4 regions of the Micromonospora sp. NPDC049529 genome follow, and region 1 is predicted to be linked to each of the others. Evidence: riboswitches for the same ligand, from Rfam matches in the RefSeq annotation. Region 1 holds a riboswitch; each other region holds the start of a gene.
The links. A riboswitch is a leader RNA that binds a small molecule or an ion and turns the genes downstream of it on or off. The one in region 1 is predicted to bind cobalamin.
Positions count from the first base shown of each region.

Region 2: linked by a shared signal. The riboswitch ahead of bluB (5,6-dimethylbenzimidazole synthase) and the one ahead of ACZ6QQ_RS29315 (VWA domain-containing protein) in region 1 are both predicted to bind cobalamin.
Region 3: linked by a shared signal. The riboswitch ahead of ACZ6QQ_RS27745 (ABC transporter substrate-binding protein) and the one ahead of ACZ6QQ_RS29315 (VWA domain-containing protein) in region 1 are both predicted to bind cobalamin.
Region 4: linked by a shared signal. The riboswitch ahead of ACZ6QQ_RS36065 (ribonucleoside-diphosphate reductase subunit alpha) and the one ahead of ACZ6QQ_RS29315 (VWA domain-containing protein) in region 1 are both predicted to bind cobalamin.

Region 1 is NZ_JBVJHT010000020.1:5,191-9,363, forward strand. Features, by position in the region: gene ACZ6QQ_RS29310 (acyl-CoA dehydrogenase family protein) at 160-1,155, opposite strand; cobalamin riboswitch at 1,334-1,458, shown strand; gene ACZ6QQ_RS29315 (VWA domain-containing protein) at 1,542-3,566, shown strand; gene cobO (cob(I)yrinic acid a,c-diamide adenosyltransferase) at 3,568-4,170, shown strand; gene ACZ6QQ_RS29325 (cobyrinate a,c-diamide synthase) at 4,164-4,173, shown strand, end outside.
Region 2 is NZ_JBVJHT010000001.1:554,320-558,492, reverse strand. Features, by position in the region: gene ACZ6QQ_RS02625 (outer membrane protein assembly factor BamB family protein) at 1-870, opposite strand, end outside; gene ACZ6QQ_RS02620 (SRPBCC family protein) at 1,078-1,584, opposite strand; cobalamin riboswitch at 1,724-1,924, shown strand; gene bluB (5,6-dimethylbenzimidazole synthase) at 1,958-2,590, shown strand; gene ACZ6QQ_RS02610 (DUF397 domain-containing protein) at 2,967-3,167, opposite strand; gene ACZ6QQ_RS02605 (helix-turn-helix domain-containing protein) at 3,164-4,102, opposite strand.
Region 3 is NZ_JBVJHT010000018.1:6,883-11,055, forward strand. Features, by position in the region: gene ACZ6QQ_RS27735 (tripartite tricarboxylate transporter substrate binding protein) at 1-167, shown strand, start outside; gene ACZ6QQ_RS27740 (low temperature requirement protein A) at 197-1,465, opposite strand; cobalamin riboswitch at 1,588-1,799, shown strand; gene ACZ6QQ_RS27745 (ABC transporter substrate-binding protein) at 1,830-2,861, shown strand; gene ACZ6QQ_RS27750 (FecCD family ABC transporter permease) at 2,864-3,940, shown strand; gene ACZ6QQ_RS27755 (ABC transporter ATP-binding protein) at 3,940-4,173, shown strand, end outside.
Region 4 is NZ_JBVJHT010000035.1:9,331-13,503, reverse strand. Features, by position in the region: gene ACZ6QQ_RS36065 (ribonucleoside-diphosphate reductase subunit alpha) at 1-2,094, opposite strand, end outside; cobalamin riboswitch at 2,298-2,533, opposite strand; gene ACZ6QQ_RS36060 (L-lactate permease) at 2,638-4,173, opposite strand, start outside.

The DNA.
Region 1 (4,173 bases):
CCGGTGCGGGTGGCCTTACTGTGTCCAGGACGCCTCGTCATCCTGAGCTGCGCGCCCGAACAGGTGCTGCCATCCCGACAGCCTGGCGCCGGACACCACCAACCCCACGAACGCCGGTCGGCGTGTCACCGGACCCGGCCAAGGATCGTGGTCACGGCACTAGCAGCTCGCTGCGTACCCGGTGAGCCGGTGCAGCAGGGCGTCCCGGATCGCCGGCCGTGAGCCGAAGACCAGCAGGAACGTTGCCTCCCGGACCAGGCGCTGGGCATGCTGGTCGGTGCGCACCGCACGACTGCCGGTGCTCACGGCCAGCGCCGCAGCGGCCCGCAGGGCGAGCTCCGCAGCAGCGGCACGGGCCGCCGGGACATCGCCCGGCTCGGCGGCGACCAGGTCCGCGCGACAGGATTCGAGTACGGCGTCCAGCGGCCCCGGCCCGAGCAACCGCAGGCAGCGGTTCGCCACCCCGAGCGCCAGGAACCCGTTCAACGCCGAACCGGACGCGTCGGTACGGGCCCACTCGGCGTACGGCTCGGTGGCGACCAGCCGCTCGGCCGGCACCCGGTGCCCGGTGAAGACGACGTCGACCGTACGGCTCGCGTTGACCGCCACCAGCGCGAGCGTGTGCACGGTGAGGCCACGGGCCGGGGTGGCGTCGAGCAGGAAATAGTGGATCAGGTCGTCCTCGTCGCGGGCGGCCAGGTACAGGGTGTCGACCAGACCCCAGCCGGTGACCCACGGGGCGGTGCCGTCGAGCAGGTAACCGTCGTCGGTGCGGCGTACCCGCAGTGGGGCCGGACCGGGACGCAGCCCGGCCAGGGCGATGCCGGACCGGCGTTCACCCCGGCTCAGCGGTCCCAGCCAGGTCTCCCGCACACCCGGGCGCTCACTGCTCGCCGCCGCGCGCACCGCGCCGTGATGCTGCAACCAGACGAAGGTGGTGGCCAGGCAGCCGCTCGCGAACGTCTCGACCAGGGCACCGAGGTCGACGGTGGTGTCCCGACCACCGGCCGCCACACCGTAGAAGCCCTCGGCGGCGAGCAGGTCGAGTTGGCTGGTCGGCACCCGTTCGGCCCGGTCGACCGAGAGCGCGGCCGGCAGCAGCACCTCGTCCGCGATCTGCCGGGCCCGCTCCAGCCCCGCCGCCTCAGCCGCCACCACGTCAATCTAGTGCTCCGGCGGCCGAGCCGTCCGGGCACCGTACCCGTGGGGTGATCTTCCCGATACCGGCGCCGACGGACGCGCCCACCCGCAGGTCCGCCGGGGCGCGGTCGGAGCGGTCACGTTGACGACGGAGCGGTCCGTGGGACAGCATGGCCTGCACGAGCGGTGCGCGGAGGAACCCGGTGCGAATCCGGGGCGGTCCCGCCACTGTGACCGGGGAGTGACCTCTCACGTACGGGCCACGGCCGAGCGGCCGGAAGGTCGGGGGGAAGCGTCGATCCGGGAGTCAGGAGACTCCGACCGCTCGGTGACACCCAGCCACACGCGGGCGTGGATACCCGCGGAAGGGACTTGAGCATGGCTGCACGCCTGAGCGGGCGATGACCCCGCCGTACCCGTTCTCCGCCGTCGTCGGTCTGGCCGAACTGCGACTTGCCCTGCTGCTCAACGCGGTCTCCCCGGCGATCGGCGGAGTGCTGGTCCGGGGCGAGAAGGGCACCGCCAAGTCGACCATCGTCCGGGCCCTCGCGGCCCTGCTGCCCGACGTCGACGTGGTGCCCGGCTGCCGGTTCGCCTGCGACCCGGCCAACCCCGACACCGACTGCCCGGACGGCCCGCACGAACCGGGGGCGGGCGGCCAGCGGCGCCGCGCCACCCTGGTCGAGCTGCCGGTCGGCGCCACCGAGGACCGGGTCGTCGGCACCCTCGACCTGCAACGCGCCCTGGCCGACGGGATCAAGGCGTACGAACCGGGGCTGCTCGCCGCCGCCCACCGGGGAGTGCTCTACGTCGACGAGGTGAACCTGCTGCCGGACCACCTGGTCGACCTGCTGCTCGACGCCGCCGCCATGGGTCGGGCACACGTCGAACGGGACGGGGTGTCGGTCAAGCACGCCGCCCGGTTCCTGCTCGTAGGCACGATGAACCCGGAGGAGGGCGAACCCCGTCCCCAACTCGTGGACCGGTTCGGGCTGGTGGTCGCGGTGACCGCGCCCCGCGAGACGGCACCCCGGGCCGAGGTGGTCCGCCGGCGGCTCGCGTACGAGACGGATCCGGTGGGCTTCGCGGCGCGCTGGGTCGACGAGGACGCCGTACTCGCCGGGCGGATCGCGGTCGCCCGCCGACGGCTGCCCTCGGTACGGCTGCCCGATCACGAACTGGACCGGATCGCCGCCATCTGCCTCGGCTACGGCGTCGACGGGTTGCGCGCCGACATCGTGGTGGCCCGTACGGCGGTGGCGCTCGCCGCCTGGCACGACCGGGACGTGGTGACCGCCGACGACGTGGCCGCCGCCGCCCGGCTCGCCCTGCCGCACCGCCGCCGCCGGGACCCGCTCGACCCGCCCGGCGCCGACCAGGACAAGCTTGAGGAACTGCTGCGCGAGCACGCCGCCGACGACGATCCGGAGCCCGAACCGCCGGCCGGACCGGACGACGATCCCGACGGCGGCCCGTCCGACGGTCCGCCCGAGCCACCAGCCGGTGGTCCGCCACCGGGCGGCCCCGACGGTGGCCCGGACACGCCCGACCGGCCCGACGGGTCGCCCCCGCCGGCCACCGGACCGGAGCAGACCGGCCCGGACGAGCAGCCGGTGCCGGAGCAGCGGACGGATGAGCAGCAGAAGGAACAGCCGTCCGCCGGAAACCAGCCGGCGGTCGCGGCGACCAGCCCGTACCGGACCCGTGCCCTGGCCGTACGCGGACGGGGTACCGGCGCGCACACCGGCCGCCGCTCCCCGGCGTACGCCCGGCGGGGTCGGGTGGTCGGGTCCCGGCTGCCGACCGGCCGGCTGACCAGCCTGCACCTGCCCGCCACCCTGCTGGCCACGGCCCGACGCGGTGCCCGCACGGTCACGCCTGCGGACCTGCGCGAGGCGGTGCACGTCGGTCGGGAGGCGAACCTGGTGCTCTTCGTGGTCGACGCCTCCGGATCGATGGCGGCGCGCCGCCGGATGCGGGTGGTCAAGACCGCCGTGCTGTCGCTGCTGCGCGACGCCTACCAGCGGCGGGACAAGATCGGCATGATCACGTTCCGGGGCACCGGGGCGAGCACGGTGCTGGAACCGACCGCCAGCCACGAGGTCGGCGTGCTGCGCCTGGCCGAACTGCGCACCGGTGGCCGTACCCCGCTCGCCGCCGGGCTGCGTCAGGCGGCCCGGACCCTGGAGTCCGAGCGGCGTCGCGACCCACGGCGCCGGCCGCTGCTGGTCGTGGTCACCGACGGCCGGGCGACCAGCGGGCCGGACCCGTTGACCGTCGTGCCGTCGCTGGCCGACATCGCCTCGGTCGTGGTCGACTGCGAGGCCGGACCGATCCGGCTCGGCCTGGCCCGACGGCTGGCCACCGCGCTGGACGCCGACTGCGTCCCGCTGGACGCGCTGCACACTCTCGGAAAGGCGGCCTGACGTGCCTCAGGGCAAGCCGGAGCAGGTACCCGACGACGGCCTCACCACCCGGGAGCGGCGCCGTCAGCCGGTCACGGCGGTGCACACCGGTCAGGGCAAGGGCAAGTCGACCGCCGCGTTCGGGATGGCGTTGCGGGCCTGGAGCGCGGGCTGGCCGATCGCCGTCTTCCAGTTCGTGAAGAGCCCGAAGTGGAAGGTCGGCGAGGAGACCGCCCTGCGTACGCTCGGCGAGAGCGGCCAGGGCGGCAGCGTCGTCTGGCACAAGATGGGCGAGGGCTGGTCCTGGATCCAGCGCCCCGGCACCGAGCGTGACCACGCCGTCGAGGCGGCCGAGGGCTGGGCCCAGATCAAGCGTGACCTGGCCGCCGAGGCGTACCGCTTCTACGTGCTCGACGAGTTCACCTACCCGATCAAGTGGGGCTGGATCGACATCGCCGACGTGGTCGCCACCCTGCGCGACCGGCCCGGCAACCAGCACGTGGTGATCACCGGCCGGGACGCCCACCCGGACCTGGTCGACCTCGCCGACCTGGTCACCGAGATGACCAAGGTCAAGCACCCGATGGACGCCGGCCGCAAGGGCCAGCAGGGCATCGAGTGGTGACGG
Region 2 (4,173 bases), on a different contig from region 1:
CACATCGCCGTCGAGCACCGCCTCGGCCGGGTCGAGCACCGGCACCGGCACCGGTTCGCCCCGGTCCAGCAGCCAACCACGGCTGTTGCCGGCGCTGGTCGTACGCATGGCCGAGCAGTTCGAACCGCCGTTGCCACAGCCGACCGGGACCAACCCCAACTCGGGTCCGGCGTCCTCCGGCCGCCACCGGTTGACCAGCCGACCGGTCTGGACGTCGTGGAACTCCGCCACCTGGGGAGCCGCGCAGGCGTCGACGGTGACGAGTTGACCGGCGGTGGTGGTGAGCGCACCGGCCCGGCAGGAACCGTCGATGTCGACCCGCCACAACTCGTGCCCGTCGGCCAGGTCGAGACCGCGCAGCCCGGATCCGCCGATCACCACCAGTACGGCCCGTCCGCTGCTCCCGGTCGCCGGAATCAGCCCGGCCGGGGTGTAGTTCGTGCCGGCTCCGGTGCGCCGCCCGTCGTACCCGTGTCCGGGGGGTGGGCCGTCGGCCCGCCACCTGATCCGGCCGGTACGGGCGTCCAGCGCGACCAGGTCGCCATCCGACCAGCGGCTGACCACGGTCGTCCCGACCGCCACGACGCCGATCAGCTCGGCCGGCCAGCGCCGGTACGACCAGTACGGGGTACGCCGGGTCCGGGCGTCGACCGGCTCGTCGGCGCGCACCTGGCGGGTGGTGGCGTAGATCCGCAGCCGACCGTCGACGATCAGCGGAGCGGAGGCGAGCGTGCCGACCACCCCGATCGCCGGGCGCACCGGAGCGGGATAACCGGTACGGGCGGTGGTGAGCACCTCGGTCGGAGCGAGCACCCGGTACGCGATCACCGCGACCGACGCCACGACCAGCACGGCCGCGATCACGATCACGGCCGGCCGGCGCCGACCCCACCTCCGGCCCCGCGATCGCATCCAGCACCTCCGCCGGGCACCCTACCGAGCCATGCCGGACCGATGCCTGTCAGGTCAGTCGGCAACGCCCCGTCCCGTGTCTCGGCGCCCCGTCCCGTGTCTCGGCCGACGGCGGTAGCCGCTGGGCGGCGCCTCCGGGGACGGGGCTGTGGCGGCCGGTCCCGATCAGGCCGCGGCGGCCGGGTCGCCCCGGTGGTCGCCGTCGGGCGAGGTAACCACGGCGGCCAGGTCGGCCAGGTCACGACGGAGCGCTCCCTCGACGGTACGAGCGGCCAGCCCGCCGAACACCAGCGCGAGCAGGCGCGCGTACGGCGCCGTCACGGCGCCCTCCTGGACCACGCTGACCGCGGTCCAGCCACGCCGACGGCGCCGCCCCTCGACCGGTGTGAAGGAGTACACGGTCCGGTAGTCGACGCCGACGCCGGACGAGCTGACCGTGAGCCGGTGCGGCGGACTCGCCTCGTCCACCCGGAACTCCTCGATCAGCTCGGTGCCGTCCGGCAGGCGGTGACTCTCCCGCCAGACCGTGCCGACCCGCATCGGGCCGGTGGTCAGCACCTCGATCCCGTTGATCGTCGAGAGCCAGTCGGACCGGCCGGGCAGGTCGGTGAAGACCTGCCACAGTTCCTCGGCGGACGCCTGCACGAGCCGGGTCACCGCTACCGTCGCCATCGCACCTCCCCAACCTCCACCGTACGGCGGGTGACCGACCATCCACGCGAACATTCGCGGAAGGCGACGAGAACGTGACGCGAGTGACGCCGGGAACCTGTCCTCGCCGTCCGCCGAGCCGGTGGCGCTAGGGTTCGTCCTGGCACAAACGTTGCGAGGTGCCCCGCGCGAGCGGGGAGAATCGGGAAGCCGGTGTGAATCCGGCACGGGCCCGCCGCGGTGACCGGGGAGCTGCCACCCACGCGTACGAGACGCGGCCACTGGCCCGAACAGGGCTGGGAAGGCGGGTGACCAGCGCAGATCCGGGAGTCCGAAGACCGGCCTCGCTGTCACCTGCCCCGTTCTCGGGGCACGAGCGCAGCGGGAGCCTGCCTTGGACACGGATCTTTACGAGGTCATCCACCGTCGCCGGGACGTACGCGGCCAGTTCACTGGAGCACCGATCGCCGACGAGGTGTTGGAGCGGGTACTGACGGCGGCGCACGCCGCGCCGAGCGTCGGGCTCTCCCAGCCGTGGGACTTCGTCCTGGTCCGGGATCCGGACCTGCGGCGGGAGTTCCACCGGCACGTGGAGCGGGAGCGGGACAGCTTCGCGGCCACCCTGGAGGGTGAGGCCGCGCGGCGGTTCGCCGGGATCAAAATCGACGGCGTACGCGAGTCGACCCTGTCGATCGTCGTCACGTACGACCCGGAGCGGGGTGGCCCGTCGGTGCTCGGCCGGCACGCGATCGCCGACGCCGGGCTCTACTCGGTCTGCCTGGCGATCCAGAACCTCTGGCTGGCGGCGAGTGCCGAACAGCTCGGGGTCGGCTGGGTCTCCTTCTACCGGGAGACGTTCCTGCGTGACCTGCTCGGCATCCCGGCCACCATCCGCCCGGTCGCCTGGCTCTGCCTGGGCCCGGTGACCCACTTCGAGCAGACGCCCGACCTGGAACGACACGGCTGGCGCCAACGCCGCCCCCTGTCGGCGGCGCTGCACCACGACCGCTGGCACCCGTCGGCCTGAACCTCTCCGTCGGGAACCGGTCGGCAGGGGCGAGCCGCCCTGCGGGCCGAGGTCGCCGCCCTGGAACAGCTCACCGCATCCGTACCGCCACCGACCCCGGCACGACCAGCTCAGACTCAGACTCGACCGATCCGGGGCGACCGTGAGCTGCCTGACCGCGCCGGGACTCTCACAGCGCGATTGGCAAAGTTTGCCTAAAAACCCCGGTTTGCCTGCGACAGCTAAACGTGGGTTTTTAGGCAAACTTTTACTGTCCGCAGACGCCCCACCTCGGCGCCGAAGCGCACGGACAGACCATGATCGACGCCCGCTGAGCTGTTCTGTTGACCGCCCCCACAACAGGTGAGCGCGCGTGGATCATGTGTTCACCCAGCCGTCAGCGACGGAAGGCACCTGACTTCGCCCCACCGACGAACGCCATCCAACCCGCCGACTCCACCACCAGCACCGGCCCAGCCACATCCTTCGAATCACGCACCCCGACAACCCCCACCAGGTTGTCCGCCACCTCAACGCACTGACCTTGATCATTCGAGCGACTGCTCTTGCGCCAGCGGGCTCCTGAAAGACTGCTCACGACTCATACTCCTTCGCCGCGCGCACGAACTCATCGCGCGATGCGGCCTCGTTCAGTGCTGACGCGGTGATGTCCTCGAAGGCAAGGGCGTACCGCGCGGTCTCGGCTGGCTTGTCCAGGTAGAGAGCACCGGTCAGGCCCTCCACGTAGATTGTCGTGGGTTCCTGGCGCTTCGGAAAGTCCATGATGGTAAATCCACCGACCATGGTGCCTCCGTGGATGCCGGCGCTGAACGGCAGCAGGCGGATGGATACGTTGGGCAGCTCGCTTGCCTCGGCCAGGCGCCGCAGCTGCCGGGCCATGATCTGCCCATCCCCGACGGGCCGACGAATGACCGCCTCGTCGAGCATCACGTCGAATACCGGCGCTTGCGGGTCGAGCCTGGTCAGCAGGCGGGCCCTGCTCATCCGCACCGCGACGCGCCGCTCAATCTCATCGGGTGACAACCCCAGCACGCTTCTCTTGAACACCGCTGTGGCGTACTCCCTGGTTTGCAGGACGCCGGAGACGAGATCGGTGTGGTACTCGCGGAGCTTGCTCGCGGCCTCTTCGAGACCGATGAACAGCTCGAACCAGGGCGGGATGTCCGCGTAGTCGTGCCACCAGCCCTTGGACTTGGTGTGCGGGGCGATGGCGGTGAGGGCGGTGGTGGTCTGCTCGTCGGCGCCGTACAGGTCGCACATGGCCTTGACGTCGACCGTACGGGCGGGCAGCTCGCCGCTCTCGAAGCGCCACAGCTTCGTCACCGACCACTCCAGCGCACGGGCGGCGTCCACCTGCGGCATACGCGCCTCGTGTTCGCGGAGCCGGCGCAGCTCCCGGCCGAGCTGTCGACGCGGGACGGTCGACCCGACAACGGACTCCGGCATGATGCTCCCCCCGGCCTGTGCATCGTCCACTCGTCCGGTCGTGCTGTCGGCAAAGACGATGCGCACTCGCCCGATGTCGGGCCTCGGCTATTCGTACCTATCTCTACCACATCCCCTGGTGACCATTGCGTCACCGA
Region 3 (4,173 bases), on a different contig from region 1:
ACGCGGTCGCCCGGTTGCACGACTCGGCCCAGTGGCGCACCGCCCTGGAGCGGTACGGCTGGACCGACGCCTACCTCGACGGTGACTCGTTCGGCGACTTCCTGCGCACCGAGAACGACCGGCTCGACCACCTGCTCGGCGGGCTCGGCCTGACCGGTACGCGGTAGCGGGGCGCCGGGCAGCAGCGGCGGCGCGGTCAGTCGCTCACGATCGGCCCGTTGTCGGTGGTGTCGACCTCCCGCCCCGGCCCGATCCGCACCCCGGCACCCGAGCCGGCGTCGACCTCGGCTTTCACCTCGACTTCCTCGACGTCGGCTCCGTCCGGGCGGTACGGGCCGATGCCGGAGAACCGGCCCGCGCCGTGCCGACGCAGGATCTCCTGCTCCACCACGTTCACCACGATGATCACCCCGGCCAGGGTGACCAGCGCGGCCAAGGCGGGGATGAACGTGGCGACGGGAAAGAAGACCAGACAGGCACCGGCGGCGAGCAGCCGGCGCCAGGCCACGGTCCGGTGCAGCCGCCACTGGGTGTAGGCGAAGGTGCCCAGGAAGAGCGCGGATCCGCCGTAGAGCAGGGCGGCGTCGCCCATCCTCATTCCGGCCAGCGGTGACCGGACCACCTCGGCCAGACCTACCGAGACGACGATGATCCCGCAACTGAAGCCCAGGTGCGCGTAGAGCAGGATCGACCGGCGTACGTCGCTGTGCCCCTCGGACTGGACCACGGCGCGACGGAACGCCCAGAGACCGTGGATGAAGTAGGCCCACCAGAGCCCGCAGGCCAGCGCGTACGAGCCGGCGACGGCGATCATCCGGGGCCAGGTCAGCGGCAGGCTGGACGCGACCGCGCCGACCTGCACCACGGACTCGCCGAGGACGAGGATGAGCAGCAGCCCGTAGCGGTGGGTGTAGTGCACCGGCCGGACCCGGAACTTCGCCAGTTGCCGGCGCAGCACCAGCGGGCTGAAGATGTCGATCGCGGAGGCGATCCCCCACAGCACGATCCGGGTGTCGCCGTCCGCGATTCCGCCGATCAGCAGCAGCGGACCGGAAATGATCGCGCCGACCCCGTACGGGCCGATGAAGAAGCTCCGCCACTCCCGGAAGTTGTTGAGGGCGAACCCGGCGAGCAGCACCCGGATGATCAGGTAGCTGACGCCGTAGAGCAGGCCCCGGTCGTCGAAGGCGCCGGGGATGGCGAGGGCCAGGACGAGATTGCCGAAGCCGAGGGTGAAGATGACCACCCGGTCGCGGACGTTGCCGATGTCGCGCTGGTTGGCGTAGATCGTGACACCGACCCAGGCCCAGTACATCGAGATGAACAGGATGAGCGCCCGGGCCACGCCCAGCAGGTCGTGGTTGGCGAACAGTTCGGCGGTGATCTGGGTGACCGCGAAGACGAAGGCCAGGTCGAAGAAGAGTTCTTCCCAGGTCACCCCCTTGTCCGACTGCGGCTGCCGCACCGAATCAACATACCGATCACGGTGCGGCGCCGGAGCCGGAGCGACCAGATCACCGGAGCCGATCCAGGCTCGTCTACGCCGTGAGAATCGTCGCTGCGAATGGCGACGAACGGGCGCCGACGCTAGCGTGACGCTGCCGTGGTGCTCGGGAAGACCGGTGCGAAACCGGAGCGGCCCTCGCCACTGTGATCGGGAAGTCGTTGGTCTGGGCCCGGACGCCGACGCGCACCACGCGCGGCGACGGACCGGGCAACCACTGGGCAGCCGCCCGGGAAGGTTGACCGACGGCGTGTCACCCGTCAGCCAGGAGACCGGCCACGGCACCGAACAGACCCATCCACGAGGTGCTGGAGAGGTGGTCCCCATGCGTGTGCGCGCATCCCGACCGCAGTCCCGCCGACGCGTGCTCGCGCCGGCCATCGTCGCCCTGGTCGCCGGGGCGGCGCTCGCCGCCGGCTGCGGAGGCGGCGGCGACTCCCCGGGTACGGATGTCGCCGGGTCGGCGTCGACCGGGCCGGTGACCCTGAGGAACTGCGGATTCGACGTCACCGTCACCGCCGTACCGACCAAGGTCGTGACGATGAACCAGGCGGCCACCGAGATCATGCTCGCGCTCGGCCTGGGCGACCGGCTGATCGGTACGGCCTACCTGGACGACGCCATCCTGCCGGAGTACGCCGACGCGTACCGCGCCGTGCCGGTGCTGGCGAAGGAGTACCCGTCGAAGGAGAAGCTGCTGGAGGTCGGGCCGGACTTCGTCTACGGCTCGTTCGCCAGCGCCTTCGGCGAGGAGGGTGCCGGTGACCGGGGCGCCCTGCGGACCCTCGGGATCGGCAGTTACCTCTCCCCGGCCGGCTGCCCGGCGGACTCCAGGCCGGCGACGCTGACCGTCGACAACGTGTTCGACGAGATCCGCGAGGTCGCCACGATCTTCGGGGTGCCGGACCGGGCCACCGCCCTGGTCGATGCCCAGCGGGCCCGGATCTCGGCGGCCGCCGCGAAGCCGCGCGCCGGTGCCTCGGTCTTCTGGTGGGACGACGGTACGGACGCACCGAGCGCGGGTGCCTGCTGCGGCGCCCCCGGCATGATCATGTCAGCGGTGGGGGCCCGGAACGTCTTCGCCGACGTCACCGGCAGCTGGGGTGACATCAGCTGGGAGGCCGTCGTCGAGCGGAACCCGGACGTGATCGTGCTGATCGACGCCGAGTGGAGCCCGGCCGCGCAGAAGCAGGCCCACCTGGAGAAGAGTCCGACCCTGCGGGACCTGCCGGCGGTACGGGACAAGCGGTTCGTCACCATCCCCTTCTCCGCCACCTCCGCCGGGATCCGCAACGTCACCGCGATCGAGGGGCTGGCGAACGGGCTCGCCGCCGTGGCACCGCGTACCGGCGGCTGAGCGTGACCGCGTACCGGCGGCCCGACGTGACCGTCCCCGGTGCCGGCGGCGCCGGTCGGACCGGTGCCGCCGGTTACGCGGGGCTGCTGTTCGGTCTGACCGCCGCCCTGGTCCTGTCGACCGGGGTGGCGGTCACCATCGGACCGGCGGACCTGTCGCTGGGTACGGTCTGGTCGGTGATCGGGGACCACCTGGGGCTGGTCGGATCGGACGTGCCCCTGCTGCGGGACCACATCGTCTGGCAGCTTCGCCTGCCCCGGGTGCTCACCGCGGCGGTGGTCGGGGCCGGGCTCGCCGCCGTCGGCGCGGTGATGCAGACCCTGACCCGAAACTCGCTGGCCGACCCCTACCTGCTGGGTATCTCCTCCGGCGCGTCACTGGGCGCGGTGCTGGTGGTCGTCGCCGGGTTCGGCGCCGGAGTCTGGGCCGTCTCCACCGGGGCGTTCGTCGGCGCGATCGGGGCGTTCGCGATCGTGCTCGGGCTGGCCAGCCAACGTGCCCGGCTGGCACCGACCCGGATGATCCTCGCCGGGGTGGCGATCGGCCAGTTCTGCGCCGCGGTCACCTCGTTCGTCATCATCTGGCAGGCGGAGCCGCACGCCACCCAGGAGATCACGTTCTGGCTCTCCGGCTCGCTCGCCCGAGCCGCCTGGACCCCACTGGCGTACGGCTGCGCCGCCCTCGCGGTGACCCTGCTGCTCGTCCTGTGGCACGCCCGTACGCTCAACGCCTTCGCGTTCGGCGAGGACGCCGCCGCCACCCTCGGCGTCAACGTCACCGGGGTCCGCTGGTTGCTGCTGGTCTGCGCGGCCCTGCTCACCGGCACCCTGGTCGGCATCAGCGGGGCGATCGGTTTCGTCGGGCTGATCCTGCCGCACGCCGTGCGCTACTTCACCGGGCCGGACCACCGCCGCCTGCTGCCGGTGACGGTGCTGGTCGGCGCCGTCTTCCTGATCTGGGTCGACACCGCCGCCCGGACGCTGTTCGAACCACGGGAACTGCCGGTCGGGGTGCTCACCGCCCTGCTCGGGGTGCCCGCCTTCATCGTGCTGATGCGCCGCCGGGAGGTACGCGGCTGATGCTCACCGCCGCCGGGTTGAGTTGGTCGGTCAAGGGCACCCTGATCGTCGACGGGGTGTCGTGTGCGGTGCCGACCGGCACACTGGTCGGGCTGCTCGGGCCGAACGGCTCCGGGAAGACCACGCTGCTGCGCCTGATCGCCCGGCTCACCACCCCCGACCGGGGCCGGGTGCTGCTCGGCGGGGACGAGCTCACCGGGCTGGACCGGCGTGACCTGGCCCGGCGGCTGGCG
Region 4 (4,173 bases), on a different contig from region 1:
CTGGTCGACGTAGGGGGAGCGGGCGGCGGCGAGGTCGATCAGGGAGCGCTGCGGCAGTTCCCACGCGGTCCGGAACAGCTCCCGTACGTCGGCCGGCAGCGCCGCGATGCCCTGGACCGAGCCCTCGGCGCGGCGGATCTCGGTCCGGACCTGCTCGGTCCACCGGCCCAGGGCCTTGAGCTCCCGGACCAGAGCGGTGTTGATCTGGAGGAACTCGCCGGAGAGGGTCTCCCGCTTGAACAGGTTCGACACCTGCGGCTCGATGCACTCGTAGCAGCCGGCGATGGAGGCGATGGTGGCCGTCGGGGCGATCGCGACCAGCAGCGAGTTGCGCAGCCCGTACGCCGCGACCCGGTCCCGTACGGCGGCCCAGCGCTCGGTCTGGGTCGGGGTCACGCCCCACAGGTCGGGTTGGAGTTGCCCCCGGGCGGCCCGCGTCTGCTCGTACGCCGGGTGCGGGCCGAACCGTTGCGCGAGCCCGGCGGAGGTTTCCAGGGCGGTCAGGTAGATCTCCTCGGAGATCCTGGTCGACAACTCCCGCGCCCGGGGCGAGTCGAACGGCAGCCGGAGCGCGAAGAAGACGTCCTGTAGCCCCATCAGCCCGAGCCCGACCGGGCGCCAGCGTGGGTTGCTCGCCGCCGCCTCGGCGCTCGGGTAGTAGTTGATGTCGATCACCCGGTCGAGGAAGACCACGGCGGTGCGAACCGTCTCGCGCAACCGGTCCCAGTCGACGTCGTCACCGGCCAGGTGCGCGGCCAGGTTGACCGAACCGAGGTTGCAGACCGCCGTCTCGCCGTCGCCGGAGACCTCGACGATCTCGGTGCAGAGGTTCGACAGGTGCACCACGTTGCCCGGTTCAGCGGTCTGGTTGCACAGCCGGTTCGACGGGTCCTTGAACGTCATCCACCCGTTGCCGGTCTGGGCCAGGGTGCGCATCATCCGCCCGTACAGGTCGCGTGCCCTGACCTGGCGGACGAACCGGCCGGCGGCCTCGGCGGACCGGTACGCGGCGTCGAACTCGTCCCCCCACAGGTCGGGCAGTTCGGGCACCTCGGCCGGGTCGAACAGCGACCAGACCTCGTCGGCCTCGACCCGCCGCATGAACTCGTCCGGGATCCAGTTCGCCAGGTTCAGGTTGTGCGTACGCCGGGCGTCCTCACCGGTGTTGTCCCGCAGTTCGAGGAACTCCTCGATGTCCGGGTGCCACGGTTCCAGGTAGACGCACGCCGCCCCCTTGCGCCGGCCGCCCTGGTTGACCGCCGCCACGCTCGCGTCCAGGGTCCGCAGCCACGGCACGATCCCGTTCGACAGGCCGTTCGTGCCCCGGATCAGCGCGCCCCGGGACCGGACCCGCGACCAGGCGATGCCGATCCCACCGGCGAACTTCGACAGCTTCGCCACCTGGGCGTACCGGTCGTAGATCGAGTCGAGTTCGTCGCGGGGCGAGTCGACCAGGAAACAGGACGACATCTGGGTGTGCGCGGTGCCGGAGTTGAACAGCGTCGGGGAACTCGGCAGGTAGGCAAGCGTTGACATCAGCCGGTAGAACCCGATCGCCTCGCCGGGGGTCTGCGACAGGCCGCAGGCGACCCGGAGCAGCCAGTACTGCGGTGTCTCCAGCACCAGCCGGTCGGTCGGGTGGCGCAGCAGGTAACGGTCGTGCACCGTACGCAGCCCGAAGTACTCGAACCGCAGGTCGGCGGTGGGGTCGATGGCGTCGTCGAGCTTGCGGGCGTTGACCGCGACGAACCGCGCCGTCTCGTCACCGATCAGCCCGAGTTCGTGGCCGAGCCGGATCGCCTGGCTGAACGAGGCGATGCCCCGTTCGCGTACCTCCTTGTCGACGTAGCCGGCGAGCAGCCGGGCGGCGAGCCGGGAGTACTGGGGCTCCTCGCCGATCATCTCGGCGGCGGTCTGGATCGACAACCGGTCCAGTTCGGCGGTGGTCGCCCCGTCGTAGAGACCGCTGATCGTCCGGGTCGCCACCCGCGTCGGGTCGATGTCGTCCAGGTCGTCCGCCCAGCGCTGCACCGCCCGGACGATCTTGTTCACGTCGACCGGCTCCAGTGCGCCGTCGCGCTCGCGCACCCGCATCGGGGTACGCCGCTGCCCCGCGCTCGGTGAACCGCCGTCCGTCGTCGTACCATCCGCCACCACCTGTGTGACCGTCACCTGTCGCTCCTCGTACTCGTCGCCGACGAGGTCCGGAAGTGCGCGCAGGCAGGCGGAGACGCACCCGAGGGTGCGTCGCAGCCGTCAGCCGTCCCGCGCGGCCTCGGACCGCCGCGCACCGTTGGCCGGGCGCGGCACGACTGGCAGGTCTTCGGACTCGTGGGCGCGGCCACGGAACCCGTGACCCCCTACCGGCCGTCGCTTCCCGGGGGCGTGCCCGGCGTCGGCCGGGCGTCTCCCAGTGCTGTGTGACGGCTGTCGTTCCCACTCACCGCTGCGGGGCAGTCCCGGATTCGCACCGGGTTCCCTCTTGCCTCGGCCGGGTTGGATGCCCGGCCGAACCAGTTGCGTCACGGACTATATATGGGGGGAGCGTGGTTGCTGAACACCAGATGTCGTGTTGGTGTGTCGCCGAGGACACGTGGCGGCGGAGCACTCCCGGCGGTTGGCCCACCGCCACCGCCGTCAGGGCACCATCCAGGACAGGACCGGGGTCGCCTGGAGACCGACCAGCAGCGCCATCGCGGCGATCAGCAGGAGGCTCCAGCCGAAGGTCCGGCGGAACAGGTCGCCCTCCCGGCCGTGCAGCCCGACCGCGCTCGCGGCGATGGTGAGGTTCTGTAGGGAGATCATCTTGCCGACCACGCCACCGGAGGCGTTGGCGGCGGCCACCAGCACCGGGTCGAGGCCGGTCTGCTGCGCCGCGCTCACCTGGAGAGCGCCGAACAGCGAGTTGGAGGACGTGTCGGATCCGGTGAGCGCGACACCGAGCCAGCCGAGTACGGGGGAGAGGAGGGCGAAGAACCCGCCCGCCGCGGCCAGCCAGGTTCCCAGCGTGGTCGTCTGCCCGCTGGCGTTCATGACGAAGGCCAGCGCCAGCAGCCCGCAGACAGTGAGGATCGCCCAGCGCAGGTCGACCAGGGTGTCCCGGTAGGCCCGCACCGCCGTACGCGGCGCGACGCGCAGCAGCGCCATGGTGATCAGACCGGCCAGCACCAGCAGGGTTCCGGTCGAGGACAACCAGTTGAGGCGGAAGAGCGGAATCGTCGACGGCGCCCCGGAGCCGGTCTCCAGGTGCAGACCCGGCCAGTGGAAGGTCACGGTCACCAGGTTCAGCAGCCCGGAGACCGCGGGTACCTGGGAGAGCGCGAAGATCACGACGATCGTGACGTACGGCGAGTAGGCGCGCCAGACGTCGGCCGGCGAATCGGCCCCGTCCACGCCGGGGCGTGCGGCGAGCACGGCCGTCGACGCCGACGGGCGGGCGTCGGCCCCCGGCCGTAATCCGCCGGCACCGACCGGGGTGTCCGGCGACGTCCGCGAACCGACCGGGGTGTCCGGCGACGGCCGCGAGCCACCGTCCGGTTCCCGCTCGGTGCGGTCGGGGTGTTCGGCGGGTTCGCGTCGCGGCGGCCAGCGGCGTACCGCGACCGCCACGGCCACCGCGCTGACCAGGGCGGCGACGATGTCGGCCAGGGCCATCGACAGGTAGTTCGAGGTCAGGAACTGCGCCAGGCCGAAGGTGAGCCCGCAGGTCACCGCGAGGTGCCAGGTCTCGCGCAGCCCGCGGCGTCCGTCGACCAGCCAGATCAGGAGCAGCGGTACGAACACCGCGATCACCGGCACCTGGCGGCCCGCCATCGCCCCCAACTCCGTGGCCGGCAGGTCGGTGACCCGGGCGAGGGTGGTGATCGGCAGCCCCAGCGGCCCGAACGCGGCCGGTACGGTGTTGGCGACCAACGCGACGATCGCCGCGATCATCGGCCGGAAGCCGAGCGCGAGCAGCATCACGGTGGTGATGGCGACCGGGGTTCCCTGACCGGCCAGGCCCTCCAGCAGGGAGCCGAAGCAGAACGCGATGATCAGCGCCTGGACCCGCCGGTCGTCGCTCACCCGGGCGAAGGAGCGCCGCAGCACGTCGAAGGAGCCGACCGCCACCGTCATCTGGTAGATCCAGATGGCCGTGACGAACGTCCAGGCCAGCGGGAAGATGGCGAAGGC